DNA from 4 places in the Massilia violaceinigra genome. Region 1 is predicted to be linked to each of the others. Evidence: predicted binding sites of a transcription regulator. Region 1 holds the regulator's gene; each other region holds the start of a gene.
What was found. The regulator LexA, encoded in region 1, represses DNA repair genes until DNA is damaged. The targets are predictions, from matches to a motif close to ACTGTATNNNNATACAGT.
Positions count from the first base shown of each region.

Region 2: the regulator LexA is predicted to act here: its motif matches at 1,740-1,757, upstream of CR152_RS16005 (DUF4007 family protein).
Region 3: the regulator LexA is predicted to act here: its motif matches at 1,875-1,892, upstream of dinB (DNA polymerase IV).
Region 4: the regulator LexA is predicted to act here: its motif matches at 1,926-1,943, upstream of CR152_RS12245 (DNA topoisomerase IV subunit B).

Region 1 covers NZ_CP024608.1:3,682,805-3,686,794, reverse strand. The annotation lists gene rpsF (30S ribosomal protein S6) at 1-268, opposite strand, end outside; gene CR152_RS16470 (DUF29 domain-containing protein) at 407-853, opposite strand; gene CR152_RS16465 (DUF29 domain-containing protein) at 880-1,350, opposite strand; gene lexA (transcriptional repressor LexA) at 1,483-2,118, shown strand; gene CR152_RS16455 (tetratricopeptide repeat protein) at 2,153-2,878, opposite strand; gene CR152_RS16450 (cystathionine gamma-synthase family protein) at 2,973-3,990, opposite strand, start outside.
Region 2 covers NZ_CP024608.1:3,550,388-3,554,377, reverse strand. The annotation lists gene CR152_RS16010 (peptidase domain-containing ABC transporter) at 1-864, opposite strand, end outside; gene CR152_RS33005 (hypothetical protein) at 1,245-1,574, shown strand; gene CR152_RS16005 (DUF4007 family protein) at 1,847-2,773, shown strand; gene CR152_RS16000 (ATP-binding protein) at 2,766-3,990, shown strand, end outside.
Region 3 covers NZ_CP024608.1:127,374-131,363, forward strand. The annotation lists gene CR152_RS00585 (recombination-associated protein RdgC) at 1-623, opposite strand, end outside; gene dinB (DNA polymerase IV) at 771-1,844, opposite strand; gene CR152_RS00595 (TetR/AcrR family transcriptional regulator) at 2,114-2,791, opposite strand; gene CR152_RS00600 (lipase family alpha/beta hydrolase) at 3,090-3,990, shown strand, end outside.
Region 4 covers NZ_CP024608.1:2,679,054-2,683,043, reverse strand. The annotation lists gene CR152_RS12255 (gamma-glutamyl-gamma-aminobutyrate hydrolase family protein) at 1-1,012, opposite strand, end outside; gene CR152_RS12250 (response regulator) at 1,082-1,777, opposite strand; gene CR152_RS12245 (DNA topoisomerase IV subunit B) at 2,069-3,990, shown strand, end outside.

The DNA.
Region 1 (3,990 bases):
CGGTGAGGTGACGCAGCACGGCATCATTGAATTTGAACGCGGTTTCGAGTTCCACGAGGGTCTCGTTGTCGCATTCGATGTTCAGGCAGATGTAGTGCGCTTTTGGCAGCTTCTGGATCGAGTAAGCCATCTGACGACGGCCCCAGTCTTCAACACGGTGAACCGAACCGCCGCGCGTGGTTACGCTGGCTTTGTAGCGTTCGATCATCGCCGGGACTTGCTCGCTTTGGTCCGGGTGGACGATAAAAACGATTTCATAATGACGCATGCATAACTCCTTAGGGACGTTTAAACAAATGCCCACCTCGGCGTCAAGACGAGTGTGGGAAGGGAAAGCCGGCGATTATAGCGTGAAATAGAGCAACAATCAAGGGCGCATTGAGAAAGTTGTGCGATTGCGCGCCGTTCATGGCACGAAGTCGTCGTCGTGCAGTTGGGCCGGGGTGAAGGGTGGCTCCGGCGGGAAAGCGCTTTTCGGTAGCCGGGTTTCGATGACCGCGCTACGCACGGCGTGCGCATACTCTTGTCGTGCCATGCGCTCGACCGCGCTGCTCAGGCTGGGACTGCGCTCCAGCAGCCGAGCAATGGCGCGGCGCTGCTCGTTGATGGTCGCCAGCCAGCTCGTCGACTTGCGCCTCGGCTGATACTGGCACTTGAGCAGGTGCATGATCAGCACGTGCAGCCGGCTACACAATTCCCGTTGATTGCGGCCGACCATTTCCTCAAACCCCTCTATCAGATGTTCGACGTCAAGGTGCTTAAAGTCCCTGACCCGCAACAGACTCACCTGTTGCTCGATCCAATGGATAAGATCATCGTTGTAGTCAGCAAGTGGAACCTCGAGTCGGTCCATGCCCCCCCCCTACCCTCTGTTTCAGTTCACGACCCCTCATCCGGCGGATACGACGGGTCGAAGTCGTCGTCAAGCAGTTCCGCAGCACTGTAAGGTAGCGCTGCCGGAAAGATGGACTCCGGCAGGCGCGTCTCCCAAGCGGCGCGGCGGCGCGCATCGTCGTAGTTCAGCGCGGCCAGTTCCGCAATGTCGAAAACCAGACTGGGACTATCATCAATCAGCAATCCCATGCCAAAACGGGCGTTGCCCAGCTTGATGCGCCAGTGTCGTGGTTTGTACCGTGGGCGGTACTGCAAACTGAGCAAATACGCAGTGATGTTTTCGAGGTACCCCTCAAGCTCCCTGCGGTCCGCACGCACTGCGCCTTCAAGCTCGTCGATGAGGTGGTCGACATCAAGTAGCTCGAACTTTCCCGCCCGCAGCAACTCAGCCTGCCGCTCAAGCCACAGCACAAAATCTTCCTGATAATCCCCCCGCGGAACCTCAATGCGATCCATGGCGCACCTCCTCTGCTATGTGTTGGACAGCCTCCATCGCAAATAATTCGCCTGTTCGGCTAATTAACCCTTGCATTAGGCGAAATACTGTACAAAAATACAGTCTGTCCATATACACAGTCCCGCATACCGATGATCAAGCTCACTCCAAGGCAAGAACAAATCCTCAACCTGATCAAGGATGCGATCGAGAACACGGGCTTTCCTCCTACCCGTGCCGAAATCGCCAATGAACTGGGCTTCAAGTCGGCCAACGCGGCCGAAGAGCACCTGCAGGCGCTCGCGCGCAAGGGCGCCATCGAAATTTCGCCGGGGACCTCGCGCGGCATCCGCCTGATCGGCGCCAGCGTCGACGCCATTCCCATGCCGCCGCCGAACCTGATGATGTCGCTGCCGCTGGTCGGGCGCGTGGCCGCCGGTTCGCCCATCCTCGCGCAGGAACATGTGGAAGCGACCTACAGCGTGGACCCGGCGATGTTTTCGTCGCGTCCCGATTTCCTGCTCAAGGTGCGTGGGTGGTCGATGCGCGACGCCGGCATCATGGATGGCGACCTGCTGGCCGTCAAAAAGGTCGACAGCGCCAAGAATGGCCAGATCGTGGTGGCCCGGATCGGTGACGATGTCACCGTCAAGCGCTACAAAAAGACCGGCTCGCTGATCGAACTGCTGCCGGAGAACCCGGACTTCAAGGTGATCCACGTCGATCCCGCAACCGACGAGTTCGCGCTGGAAGGCCTGGCGGTAGGGTTGATGCGCAGCTGGAACTGAGCGTGCGGGCGCGGCTCCACCGCGCCCTTGCCGTCTAGTCGCCCTTGCGCGGCGCTGTCGTCGCCGCTTCGGTGACGATGCGGTTGTGTTCCTTGATATAGGCGTCGGTGGCACTGCGCCACGCGCCGAAGTCGGCCAGCACCAGCTTGGCCGACACCTTGGCGTTTTCGGCGATGCCCGCATACACGCCTTCCAGATACACGCGCGACTGCTCGGTTTCTTCCTTGGTCAGCAAGTCAGCCACATCCTTGGGAATGCGCTTGGTCAGCGGGCTGGCCTCGTTGAGGTTGCGCACGAAGCCGTTGTAGCAATCCTGCCAAGCCGCGACCTTGGCCGACACGCTCTCGATTTCTTCGTTCTGCTTCGACATGGCGGGAATGCGCGGCGCCGGGCAACGGAACTGGCCCGTTGTCAGGTCGGCGCCATCGTATTTGCCGATCCAGTAATCCAGGTCGGCACGGCGCGCCTCGCGCTTTTTGATCATCTCCAGCGAGCCGGCGGCGGTCTTGTTGCCCTTGGCTGCGGACTTCTTGAACCAGGCTTCGGCCTTGGCCAGGTCGACCGTGCCGGCCTCGCCGTAAAAATACATCTCGCCCATGTGCAGCTGCGCTTCGGCGTTGCCGGCGTTGGCCAGCTTGGTGTACAGCTGCAGCGCTTGCGGATAGGCCTTTTTCGCAAACAGGGCGTTGGCGTCGGCCAGTTCGTCCGCGTGCGCCACGCCGGCGAGCATCAAGCCCAGGCAAAACAGGTATTTCTTCATCGCGTGTAGGACCTTGTATTTGTACGAACCATGTGGTCGAACCCGCATCGTCACCAGATGACATGGCAGGGCGGCGCGTGCCGCCCTGCCCCGTTCAATCCAGCGCGCAGCGGAAGTCGTCGAGCAAATCGGCGGTGTCTTCGATGCCGACCGAAACCCGGATCAGCGATTCGGCGATACCCATGCTGGCGCGCCGCTCGGCACCCATCTCGAAGAAGATGGTGTGCGACACCGGAATCACCAAGGTGCGCGTATCGCCCAGGTTACTGGCGGAGATACCGAGCTTGAGGCGATTGAGGTAATCGAAGCAATCGATGCCATCTTTCAGTTCAAAGCTGAACAGCGAACCGTACGCCTTGAACAGATCGCTCGCCAGCGCATGCTGCGGGTGCGATGCCAGGCCCGGGTAATACACCGCCGCCACGCGCTCGTCGGCTTCGAGCATGCGCGTGACCGCCAGTGCGCTGGCCGAAGCGCGCTCCATGCGCAGCGCCAGCGTTTCCGCCCCCACCGCGATATGGTGAGCCGCTTCCGGTGCCAGCGAGGCGCCGAAGTCGCGCAGGGCCTTGGCGCGCAACTGCGCCATGCCCCACTGCGCCGGCGGATTGCGCTTGTAGTTGGCCGCAATGTTCGGGAAAGCGCTCCAGTCGTACTCGCCGGTGTCGGTCAGGCTGCCGCCGAGCGCATTGCCGTGGCCTCCGATCGACTTGGTCAGCGCGTTCACCACCAGCCCGGCACCGACCGTTTTAGGCCGGAACAGGTAGGGCGACGTCATGGTGTTATCGACCACGAACAGAATGCCGCGTTCCTTGCACAGCCGGCCGATGCGCGCCAGGTCCGCCACCTGCGTGCGCGGGTTGGCGATGGTTTCGACGAACACCAGGCGCGTGGCCGGCGTGAGCGCGGCTTCGACGTTGGCCACGTCGGTCGCATCGGCAAACGCCACCTCGACGCCCTGCCCGGCCGCCGTTTGCCACAGGCTGTTGGTATTCCCGAACAAGAACGACGACGACACGATGTGGTCGCCGGCGCGCAGCAGCGCCTGGAACACGGCGCCAATGGCCCCCATCCCGGTCGCAAAGCACAAGGTCGATACGCCGTCTTCCATCTTC
Region 2 (3,990 bases), 130 kb from region 1:
ACGGTCCTGGAAAATCGGCGCCACAATCATACTCAGCAAAACGATGACTGCCAGAATCGCCAGCACCACCAGGGTCAGGGTGACGCTGTAGTAAAACATGATCGCCACAAAGATCAGCAGGAACGGCAGATCCAGCACCAATGTCACGGCCGCGCTGGAAATGAATTCGCGGATCGTTTCAACGCCCTGCAGGCGCGCGGCGATGACACCGGTGGGCCGGTGCTGGAAATACATCGGCGGCAGCTTGAACAGGCGCCCGAATACGGAGGCGCCCAGGGCGGCATCGACCCGGTTACCGGTATGCAGCACCAGATACTGGCGCATCCACGACAGCGTCGCCGAAAACAGCATGAACACGGCCATGCCGATGGCAATCACGATCAGCGTGCTCTGGCTGTGATGGACAACCACCTTGTCAATGATCGCTTGAGTGAACAGCGGCGTGGCAAGGGCGATCAACTGGATCACCAGTGAGGCAAGCAACACTTCCTGCCACAGTTTTTTGTGTTTCAGCAATTCCGGGACAAACCAGCTAAAGCCGAAACGGCGCGACTGGCGCGCCAGTTCCTCGCTGTCGGGGTCGCTGGCATCCACGTTTTCAGGTTCCACGCGCATGACATTTCCCAGATAGCGCTCGCCAAACTCGGCCAAGGGAACGGTGCGGGGTGCGGCATCGTCGGGCTCGACGATAAGGAGACTATCGCGGTCGGCCTGGAGGACGAGAGCGACGGCGCAAATGGCGTCAACTCCCGCACCAGCCGTTTCCTTCCCATCGCGTAAAAACGCAAGCAGCGGAAACGACTCCCTGTACAGCTTTGCCGGCTTGACCGAGGCTACACCGGCCGTGAATCCGAATGAAACCATGGCAGTTGCAAGCGACGCAATCGAGTGCGGTGCGGCCAATTGTTGCTGGGCTATATCAGGAGAGTATGGTTTTCTGTGAAGGGCGCATATGCCCTGTAAAACCCAGAAAAAAGACGCTTTGGTGATACCGGTGTGTTTCATATTGAACCAAAAACCTGCTGTGGAAGAACCGGACGACGCCCTCTACGACTCGTCTGGAAGGCGGATGAGGAAGGCGCGGGAGACCGACTGATGACAATCAATCCGTTTCATAAACCAACTAACAATTGCTAAGTAGCATTGTAAACACCGTGCGAGACCTTTAACCTTATATTTAGATTATTATTTTTTACCTGTAGAGTTTTCATAACCACAAGTATTAAATTTCAATACCATTACGAATGTCCCAGAAATCCTTGGCGAAGCCCGATCAATCTCCACCGCAAGACGCTCAGTCATGGCGACGCGGCTCATCCGCTGCCCGTTCGATCGCTTTGCCTCGTCCGCGCGCCGAGGCGGTAAAATGGCGGCCTCACGACGCGGCCGAGAAAACGCCGCGCCTGCACCGGATTGAAAGTAACGATGACCCCCCCCCTTCAGAGATCAACGCTGCCGCCGTCAAAAATGGCCCGACGGAAAAACACACGCCGATGATGGCCCAATATCTGCGCGAGCTCGTATTCTCGCGGATTCAGGTGGATTTTTTATCGGCGCGGCTATACGGCGGCTAAAAAATCGATTGGGGCTTCTGCCAAATTTTGCGAACCTGAAGCGAACACGACCCGCCTCCTCCGCCAGGCGAAAACGGCGCTCCGAATCGCCCCGCCCCCCTGCCGCTGAAAACACGTGGCAATTTATCCGCCCGTCTCGCGTTGAGCGAGCCACTAGCCAGAAATACTGTATATTTATACAGTGACGACTCGTCGGGTGTGCAGACGTCTGCACTTGCCGCCTAGCCACTGTTTTGGCCCACTGGCGAAGGTCTCCAGTTATAATTCGACGCATGAAAAAAATCACATCAGAAAACGCCCCGGCGCACTTCTCGGGGCACGAGACGTTTCCGCTTCGTCAAATGTGGCTAAAGAAGGCCTACGACCAAGCGAAATCTGGTGGAATCATTTTGAAGTCCACATTCACCGATGACAATGCGATTGCCGAGTTTGGCGTTGGCAAGAACATGGTCGGCGCCATTCGCCATTGGGCCTTGGCCTGCAATGTGATGACTGACGAAGGCGCGCCTCCCGGCGCCTATAGAGTCACTGAGGCTGCGAACGCCATATTGAGCGACGGCGGCTTGGACCCCTACTCGGAGAACCCTACCACGGCATGGTATGCGCATTGGTGGCTCGCGGGCAAAGGGCACCGATCGACCACTTGGAAGTGGCTCTTCAACAATGTGACCACGCCAATGTTCTCGCGCGAAGAACTCGAAGCCGCGTTGACGGAATATGCGCGTGGCTTGGACTCCAATCGAAAACTAGCTCCGGCGACTTTGTCTCGCGACATAGACACATGCCTGCGCGGCTATGCTCCACGATCCGCAGGCGGCTCGCCCGAAGAATATGCAGAACCGATGCTTGGCGAACTTGGGCTCATCTCCGAAGAGCGCAAGGGTCATTTCGCCTTTCGCCGAGGCCCGAAGGCCACGCTCCATGACGGCATGTTCGCATACGCACTTTTGGATTTTTGGGACTCGGCTGCGCCGGGCCTGAGCTCGCTCGCGTTCGAACAGATCGCTTTCAACGAAGGCTCGCCGGGACGCGTGTTCAAGCTCGACGAGGACTCCATTGCCGAGCGCCTTCAGGGATTGGAAAACCTCACCCGCGGCGCGCTAACGTGGACCGACACGGCCGGGCTTAAACAAGTTCATCGGGACAACGCCAAAACCAAGAATCTTAGCGAACGAATGATCGAGAAAGCCTATGCCTAACAAAAAAAGCGCCAAACTCTCGGAAATTGTCCAGGTTTCGCGCCACTACCAACGTTCGATTCGCATCGACATGGATCTTGGTCGCGCGGACGCTCTCGATGGCTACATCTGTCACGGAACGGCGACGGGTGTCTTGAGCAGCATGACGAAGCAAATGGTGGACGGCAATCAACGGCTATTCACCTGGACGGGTCCATTCGGCGGCGGAAAATCGTCTCTCGCCGTTGCGTTTGCTAGCGCGCTTGGTGCCGACAAGAGTTTGCGCGCGAAGGCGCGCGAGATTTTGCATCTGCAGAATATTCCATCTTTCGATCAAGCCCTGCCCTGCGCCAAGGGATGGCTTACGATTCCCATCGTCGGCAAACGCGGTAGCGTCGTGGCCGAGCTTTCAAAAGGCCTGCGTCGAGCGCAAGGGCTAGGAAACGAGGCCCGAAAAACAAATTCGGCAGCCCTGATAGCAGATATTTGCGCCGCGGCTGAGGCCAAAACCAACGACGGCGTTTTGATCATCATCGATGAAATGGGCAAGTTCCTCGAAGCCGCTGCCTTAGGCATGGGAGACGACGTCTATTTTTTCCAAGAACTCGCAGAGGTCGCGGCGCGGAGCTCGGGAAAGATTGTCATCGTCGGCATCCTGCATCAGTCCTTTAGCCAATACGCGACGCGCCTCGGAATTGGCTCGCGCGACGACTGGGTCAAGGTCCAGGGACGGTATTCGGACATTCCGCTTGTGGCCGCGAGCGACGAGGTTGTGGAGCTGATCGGCCGCGCGATTCAATCGACAATTACGCCCGAATGGATGATGCCTGCGTCCACTGAGATCGCAGCTTCGATCCGCGCGCAACGCCCGGCAGTTGGAGAAGGCTTCGCCAACAGCTTGGCGGCATGCTGGCCGCTGCACCCCGCCATGGCCGCGCTTCTAGGCCCAATCTCGAAACGGCAATTTGGGCAAAACGAGCGCAGCACGTTTAGTTTCCTGGCATCCGTCGAGCCGTTTGGATTTCGCTCGTATTTGGAAACGCCAAAGGTCCAGTCGTCTTGGTATCGCCCCAATGACTATTGGGATTACCTTCGCGCGAATTTGGAGCCGGCGATCCTCTCGTCGCCGGATGGGCACCGCTGGGCTCAGGCGGTGGACGCCGTCGAACGCACCGAGGCGAAGACTACCGATCCGTTGCACGTAGAGCTAATCAAGAATATCGCAGTCGTCGACCTGT
Region 3 (3,990 bases), 3.6 Mb from region 1:
TTCACGTAACGCACGGCCGCCTTGCTCTCACCGGTGGCGCGCAGTTCGGTATCCTGGTCGATCGTGAAGCCTACCGGCGCTTCGTCGGTTTCCAGCCATGCCGTCATCACGGCCACGGGCGAGCGCTGCACGCGCAGGCTTTCCAGCGGCATGCGGTCGACCGCCTTGAGCAGCAGCTTGATGACTTCGTCGGCCTTGGCCGGGCTGGCGGCGTCGACCACCAGCCAGCCGTTGACCGGATCGATCCAGGTGAAAGTGTTGCTGCGGATACTGAAGGCGCGCGGCAGCAGTTCATCGGCCACGCGCTCCTTGAGTTCCTTCATGGCTTTTTTGCCCGGTGCAAAGCCCTGGGCTTCTTCCAGCTCGGCCGCCTTGGCCTTGGCCACCTGGTTGATGACCGACGATGGCAGCAGCTTCTTTTCGGTGCCCAGCAGAATCAGCATCTGCTTGTTGACGGTGTGAACCAGCATGCCGTTGTTGCGCGGCGAATCCCAGCCCTGGCGCAGCAATTCGTTACTGGTGGCCGGAACAAAACTCATGGGCGCCAGCGCCGCTTCGAGTTGCTCAGGAGTGAAGGCCCACGGTGCGGGAAGACGGTAAATCTGAAGATTCTTGAACCACATTGTGCTTTACCTTGTTTGAGTCAGTATTTACAGCGGGATGAAGCAGGAAGGCGCGGCGAACCGCTTTCACTCCCTGCGTAACGGCCTGCCCGGGAGGCAGGACTTGCGTCGTCCGAGACAAATCATCTTTGCGAAGGGAACGACATTTTACACGTCCGCATCGGCGAACAGGCTTAACTGTTCGAGGTTTTCGGCCTCGCCCAGGCGCACCCCGACGCCCAGCAGCCGCACAGGCTGCTTGCCGCGCGCATAGCCGGTTTCCATCAGTTTGGCGTATTGCCCCATGTGTGGCGCGATGCCAACACATTCCACGGTGGTTTGGTGAAAATCGGCGAATTTGAGTTTAACAAACAGCTTTTGCACGCTTTTCTGGGCTCCGGCGCGGGCAATGCGGACGTTGAGGTTGTCGAACAGTTCCGGCAGCAGGGCGATGCAGGCCGGCAGGTCCGGCACGTCCGGCGTGTAGGTTTCCTCGACGCTGACCGACTTGCGTTCGCGCTCGTTGCACACGGCGCGGTTGTCGATGCCGCGGCACAAATCGTGGAGACGCGTGCCGAAGGTGCCGAAGTGGTGTTGCAGTTCGAGCACGGTCCACGTGCGCAGGTCGGCGCAGGTTTGCACACCCAGCTTGTTGAGCTTGGCGGCGGTAACCTTGCCGACGCCGTGCAGTTTCTTGACCGGCAAGGCGGCGACAAAGGCGTCGACCTCGTCCGGGCGCACCAGCCACAGGCCGTCGGGCTTGTTCCAGTCGCTGGCGATCTTGGCCACGAACTTGTTGGGCGCCACGCCGGCCGATGCGGTGATGCCGACGGTGTCGAAGATGCGCTTGCGGATTTCCTGCGCGATCAGGGTGGCGCTGCCTTTGCAGTGGGGCGAGTCGGAAACGTCGAGATAGGCTTCGTCGAGCGAGAGCGGCTCGACCAGGTCGGTGTAGTCGCCGTAGATGGCCAGGATCTGGCGCGAAGCTATGCGGTATTTCTCCATGGCCGGCGGAATGACCACCAGGTCGGGGCACAGCTTGAGGGCCTGGGCGGTGGCCATGGCCGAGTGGATGCCGTAGCGCCGCGCTTCGTAGTTGCACGTAGCCACCACGCCGCGCTGGCCCGGCTGGCCGCCAACGGCCAGCGGCACCTCGCGCAGGGCGGGATTGTCGCGCATTTCGACGGCTGCGTAGAAGCAGTCGCAGTCGCAATGGATGATTTTTCGGGCTGGGGCGTTCACGCGGGCTGGTTTGCCCGGATAAGGGCAACTACTGTAATTGCATACAGTATTCACTGAAATGGGATTTGTTGCAAGTTGGAAGGACGCGCAGGAGCGCTTGCGTCATCGCTCCCGCCCGCTCGTCGCGCCCTCTAGCTCGTCGTTCCCGCTAGCTCGTCGTTCCCGCTAGCTCGTCGTTCCCGCGAAGGCGGGAACCCAAGTACGTGCCGCAGGCAGAGGCAAAGCTACAAACTTGGGTTCCCGCCTGCGCGGGAACGACGGGTCGGCGGCTAACTCAAGTGGCTGCGGATCATCGCCAGCGTACTATCCGCAAAATCATCCACATGCACCTTGGCCGCGCGGTACTTCCAGCGCTTGATATACCAATCCTGGAACATCGCCACGATATGCGCCGCCAGCAAGTCCGGCTTCCCGGCCGGCACCGGCGCGAGCTGGCTGATCATGTCGGCAATTTCAGCCTGGATCGACAACTCCGAATTTTTCGCCATGCCGCGCTGCTCGAAACTGAGCACGCGCGAATCCATGTACACGAAGTAAAACCACGGCTGCAAAATCTCGGACAGGTAAATCGTCGCCCGCACCAGCGATTCGAGCCGTTCCAGCGGCGCCTGCACATGCTGGAACATGCGCGGCAATTCCTGGCTGGCATGCCGCACCACATCCTCGATCATTTCCGCCAGTTGGTCCTTGCTCTCGATGTAGCCGTACAGCCCGCCCATCGACAAGCCCGTCTCGCGGCACAGGTCGCGCAAGCTCATCGCGCGAAAGCCGACTTCGTTGGCCAGGCGGAACGTGGCGCCAAAGATTTTTTCCATGTTTTCCAGCGCCGGCTTGCGGCGCTTGACGCCGATCCGCTCGGCGTGGTGGTCAACAATGTAGGCCCAGATCGTGTCGCCGTTGAGTGGCGTCATCTTTTCAAACTGGGCAAAGTCGAAGCGGGTGGACACCAGCGTTCCCATATGTGCATCTACCGCTAGAGTTGGTTTCGGGAATGATTATAGCTCGTTAAAACCACACATCAATTCAAAGCGCAAAACAAGCCCTCCAGATGCTGCACTGCGCGATGCTTTATCAGAAAGCCAGTGCTACATTAAAAAAACCGAGCGCTCGCTCTAATTCGTATTTTTCTCTTGCAACAGCTGGCAGCAAGAGTGTACGCCCGGTAGCCGGAGGAATGCCCAGCTCGCACTGTGCAACTCCAGTTCCAGTAATCGACTTCAATCAAAAAACCATTATGGAGACAACATGAAGAATCGCTTTTGGAAGTGCCTGTCCGTTTTTCTCATCGCTATCCTCGTCGTTCCCACCCAGGCCCTGGCCGCGGGTTACACGCAAACCAAGTACCCCATCGTGCTCGTGCACGGCCTGTTCGGCTTTGAGAAACTGGGGCCGATCGAATACTTTTACCAGATCCCCTCGGCGCTGCGCAGCGGCGGAGCCCAGGTGTTTACCGTCACTGTCTCGGGCGCCAACAGTACCGAAGTGCGCGGCGAACAATTGCTCTCGCAAGTAAAGCAGATCATGGCCGCCACCGGCGCCGCCAAGGTCAATCTGATCGGCCACAGCCATGGCGGGCCGACCGTGCGCTACGTCGCCTCGGTGGCGCCCAGCCTGGTCGCGTCGGTCAGCTCGGTGGCCGGCGTGAACAAGGGTTCGGCGATCGCCGACATCCTGACCGGCAACGCCCCCAACGTGGGCAATGCGCTGGCCAACGCGGTGGCCGCGATGATGGACTTCCTGTCCGGCCGCTCGGGCTTGCCGCAAGATGGCGAAGCCGCGCTCAAATCGCTCACCACGGCCGGCTCGATCGCCTTTAACAAGCGCCATCCGCAGGGCGTGCCGACGAGCGCGTGCGGCGAAGGCGCCAACCATGTCAACGGCGTGTATTATTTTTCGTGGAGCGGCGCCAAGCCGTACACCAATATGTTCGACGCGATCGACCCGTTCATGGCGCTCACCGGCCTGGCTTTCGGCGGCAAGAACGATGGGCTGGTGAGCAGCTGCTCAAGCCGCCTGGGGCGCGTGATCCGCGACGACTACGCCATGAACCACCTCGATGAAGTGAACCAGTTCATCGGCATCGTCAACCTGTTCGAAACCAGCCCGGTGACCGTGTTCCGTCAACAAGCGAACCGCCTGCAGGCGC
Region 4 (3,990 bases), 1.0 Mb from region 1:
AGAGCCGTGTCTCGCGCGCAGCGCGCAAAAACTCATCCAGAATCGGCGTGCAATCGAGCAGGTCCTCCCCGCCGGCCCGGTGAAACTCCGGGTGCCACTGCAACCCCATCACAAAATTGGCGCGCTGATAGCGAATCGCTTCGATGATCCCGTCCGGGTCCGACATCGCCTCCACCAGGACATCGCGTCCCAGGTCCTTGACCGCCTGGTGGTGAATCGAATTGACCACGGGCCGGCGCACATCCGGGAACATGCGCCCGAGCGATGAGCCGGACGGAAAAATCACCTTGTGCCGGTGCGCGTCGTAATCGCTGTGCACGTGCGCGTGCGCCGCCGGCACGTTGGTCGCCACGTCCTGGTACAAGGTGCCCCCGAAGGCCACGTTGATCAGCTGGCACCCGCGGCAAATGCCCAGCACCGGCTTGCCGGCGTCGACGAATTCGTGCAGCAGCTCGAGTTCGTACACGTCGCGCGCGCGGTCGCCGCTCCACTCGGGGCGCGTCGGGCTCTCCGAATACGTCTGTGGCGACACGTCGGCGCCGCCCTGCAGCACCAGCCCATCCAGATGGCGCGCATAGTGGCGCAAGGTGATGTTACTCGGATGAAGAAGCCCGTTGGTATTGACCGTCGGGATCATAAACACCAGCACATCGCGCGACATGACCCATTGCGCGATCGACTCTTCCAGATACTGCAGATTCTTGCTGCGCAGTCCCGTCGACCCGGGCTCCGGATGAAAAATCCGCGCCGATACGCCGATGCGCAGGGTGCGGCGCATGAAATCGCGCCCGATCCGTTCGCGCAGATTGCGCCAGCGCGAGGCCAGCACGCGGCGCGCCAGTGCCAGCGGCGTATCGCTGTCCTTCTGGTAGCGCGGCAGCGCGTCGGCGCGGCGGTCGGGCACGCGCGGTGCATGAACGCCGCCATCCTTGTCCTGCTCGGACTGCGGAACAGGAACAGGATCAGGATCAGGAACAGCAATAGGTGGCAAGGGCTTGTCGGTATCGGGCATGCCTTAAATATAGCGCTCCCATGCAAGCGCACGATTCAAAGTTGTAACAAAATTGTGACCGCCGCGTCATCAGGGCGGCAGCGACAGCAGCTTTTTGAGCGCCCCCACCAGATGGCGGTCGGCCATCGGCTTGTCGAGCAGCCCGCGTACGCCGGCCGTGCGCGCACGCGCCGTGTCGTAGCCGGAGGCCTGGTTCACCAGCAGCACCACGGCGATGCGGTCGGCGCCTTCCTGCCGTTTGATCTCGCTGCACAGCGCATACGGATCGATGCCGGGGGTCGAGGTATTGATCATCACCACCGATACCGGCGTCTCCGCGCACAGGCGCACGGCCGCCGCCGCGCTCTCGGTCCACTCCACCGACACCTGGTGCGCCGACAGCAGCCGCGCCACATGGTCGCGCAGCGCGCCGCGCTTGTCGACGATTAGCACCCCGCCGTTGGGGGCGTGGCGCCGCATCTTCACGAAATCGGCCGGATCGGTGGTGTCGAGATCGAGGCGAATGCGGCGGCGCCGCTCGTGCACGGGCGGCGCCTCGGGCGCCAGCATGCCGGTGAGCGCGTCGACGCGTTTGCGCGCCATCTCGGTGAGCAGCTTGAACATCTGGAACATGTCCAGCGGACGCGCCAGCTGCGCGCAGGGAAACTCCATCCCGGCCGAGCCGATCACCAGAGCGGGACGGGTCAGGTCCGGCTGCCACGCCAGCAAGGCGGCCAGCGCGCTCAGATCGTCGCCATTGGCAATGACCAGGTCCGGTTCTTGCAAACTATCGCCAAGCAAGCAAGAATACGACGGCCCGTCGCGCGGGGGATGCGCCAGAGCCGTGCCCAGCTCGGCGCCCTCGCCGGAAGGAAAGCCCAACAGGCGAACACTGAGTAACTGCCTCTTTGATTGCATTTTTTCTAACTTATGGAATGTTTTTATACACACTTCTTGGTGTGCGTACAAATCTAACCACAATCGCCCGGGCTGGCAAGCACATTCATCCAAGTCAATTTATCTCCTTTTCCGTCCGACAAGATAGAATGCGCAGGCATCCGCATAAAGAACTTAGATATGGCCACCAAAAAACCTGCATCCGACTACAGCGAATCCTCCATCCGGGTCCTCAAGGGACTCGAACCCGTCAAACAGCGTCCGGGCATGTACACCCGCACGGAAAATCCGCTGCACATCATTCAGGAAGTGATCGACAACGCCTCCGATGAAGCGCTCGGCGGGCATTGCAAGAATATCGGCGTGACGGTCAATGTGGACGGCTCGATCACGGTCGAAGACGACGGCCGCGGCATTCCGGTCGGCCTGCACCCCGAAGAAAACGTGCCGACGGTGGAAATCGTCTTCACGCGCCTGCACGCGGGCGGCAAGTTCGACAAGGGTTCGGGCGGCGCCTACGCCTTCTCGGGCGGCCTGCACGGGGTCGGCGTATCGGTCACCAATGCGCTCTCCTCGCGCCTGGAAATCACGGTCTGGCGCAAGGAAGACAACGGCAACGGCCTGCACAAGATGGCCTTCGCCGACGGCGAAGTGATCGAGCCGCTGGCGTCGGTTCCCGCGCCGCGCGACGGCAAGAAGAGCGGCACCCGCGTGACCGCCTGGCCGAACCCCAAGTATTTCGACTCGCCCGCGATCTCGCAGGTCGAGCTGCAACGCCTGCTGCGCTCCAAGGCCGTGCTGCTGCCCGGCGTGACGGTCACGCTCACCCTCGCCAAAACCGGCGACGTGACGACCTGGAAGTACGACGAAGGCTTGCGCGGCTACCTCAATGAAATGCTGGCGCAAGGCACCAGCGGCGAGACCCTCATTCCCGTCTTCGAGGGCGCCCAGTACTCGAACGGCGAAACCGACGGCTTTGCCGAAGGCGAAGGCGCGGCATGGGTGGTGGCATGGACCGAAGAAGGCGCGGTCGTGCGCGAATCGTACGTCAACCTGATTCCCACCTCGAACGGCGGCACCCACGAATCGGGCTTGCGCGACGGCCTGTATGGGGCGGTCAAAAGTTTTGTGGAGATGCACTCGCTGCTGCCGAAAGGCGTGAAGCTGCTGCCGGAAGACGTGTTCGCGCGTGTGTCCTTCGTGCTGTCGGCCAAAGTGCTCGACCCGCAGTTCCAGGGCCAGATCAAGGAACGCCTCAACTCGCGCGACGCGGTGCGGCTGGTATCGACCTTCGCCAAGCCACCGCTCGAACTGTGGCTCAACCAGCACGTCGAATACGGCCGCAAGCTGGCCGAACTGGTGATCCGCCAGGCCCAGTCGCGCCTGCGTTCGCTGCAAAAAGTCGAAAAGAAAAAATCGTCCGGCGTCGCGGTGCTGCCAGGCAAGCTGACCGATTGCGAATCGAGCGACATCGCCCGCAACGAACTGTTCCTGGTCGAGGGCGACTCGGCGGGCGGCTCGGCCAAGATGGGGCGCGACAAGGAATTCCAGGCCATCCTGCCGCTGCGCGGCAAGGTGCTCAACTCCTGGGAAACCGACCGCGACCGCCTGTTCGCCAACAATGAAATCCACGACATCGCGGTGGCGATCGGGGTCGACCCGCACAGTGTCGGCGACACGCCCGATCTGTCGGGCCTGCGCTACGGCAAGATCTGCATCCTCTCGGATGCGGACGTGGACGGCTCGCACATCCAGGTACTGCTGCTGACATTGTTCTTCAAGCACTTCCCGGCCCTGTTCGCGCCCGGCCACATTTGCGTGGCGCGTCCGCCGCTGTACCGGGTCGACGCCCCGGCGCGCGGCAAGAAGCCGATCCAGAAGCTGTACGCGCTCGACGATGGCGAACTGGTGGCGATCCAGGACAAGCTGCTCAAAGAAGGCTTAAAGGAAGGCAGCTGGAGCATTTCGCGCTTCAAGGGCCTCGGTGAGATGAACGCGGAACAACTGTGGGAAACCACGATGAACCCGGACACGCGGCGCTTGCTGCCGGTATCGCTGGGCGACTTCAGCCACGTCGACGCGTCGGCGCGCTTCAACATGCT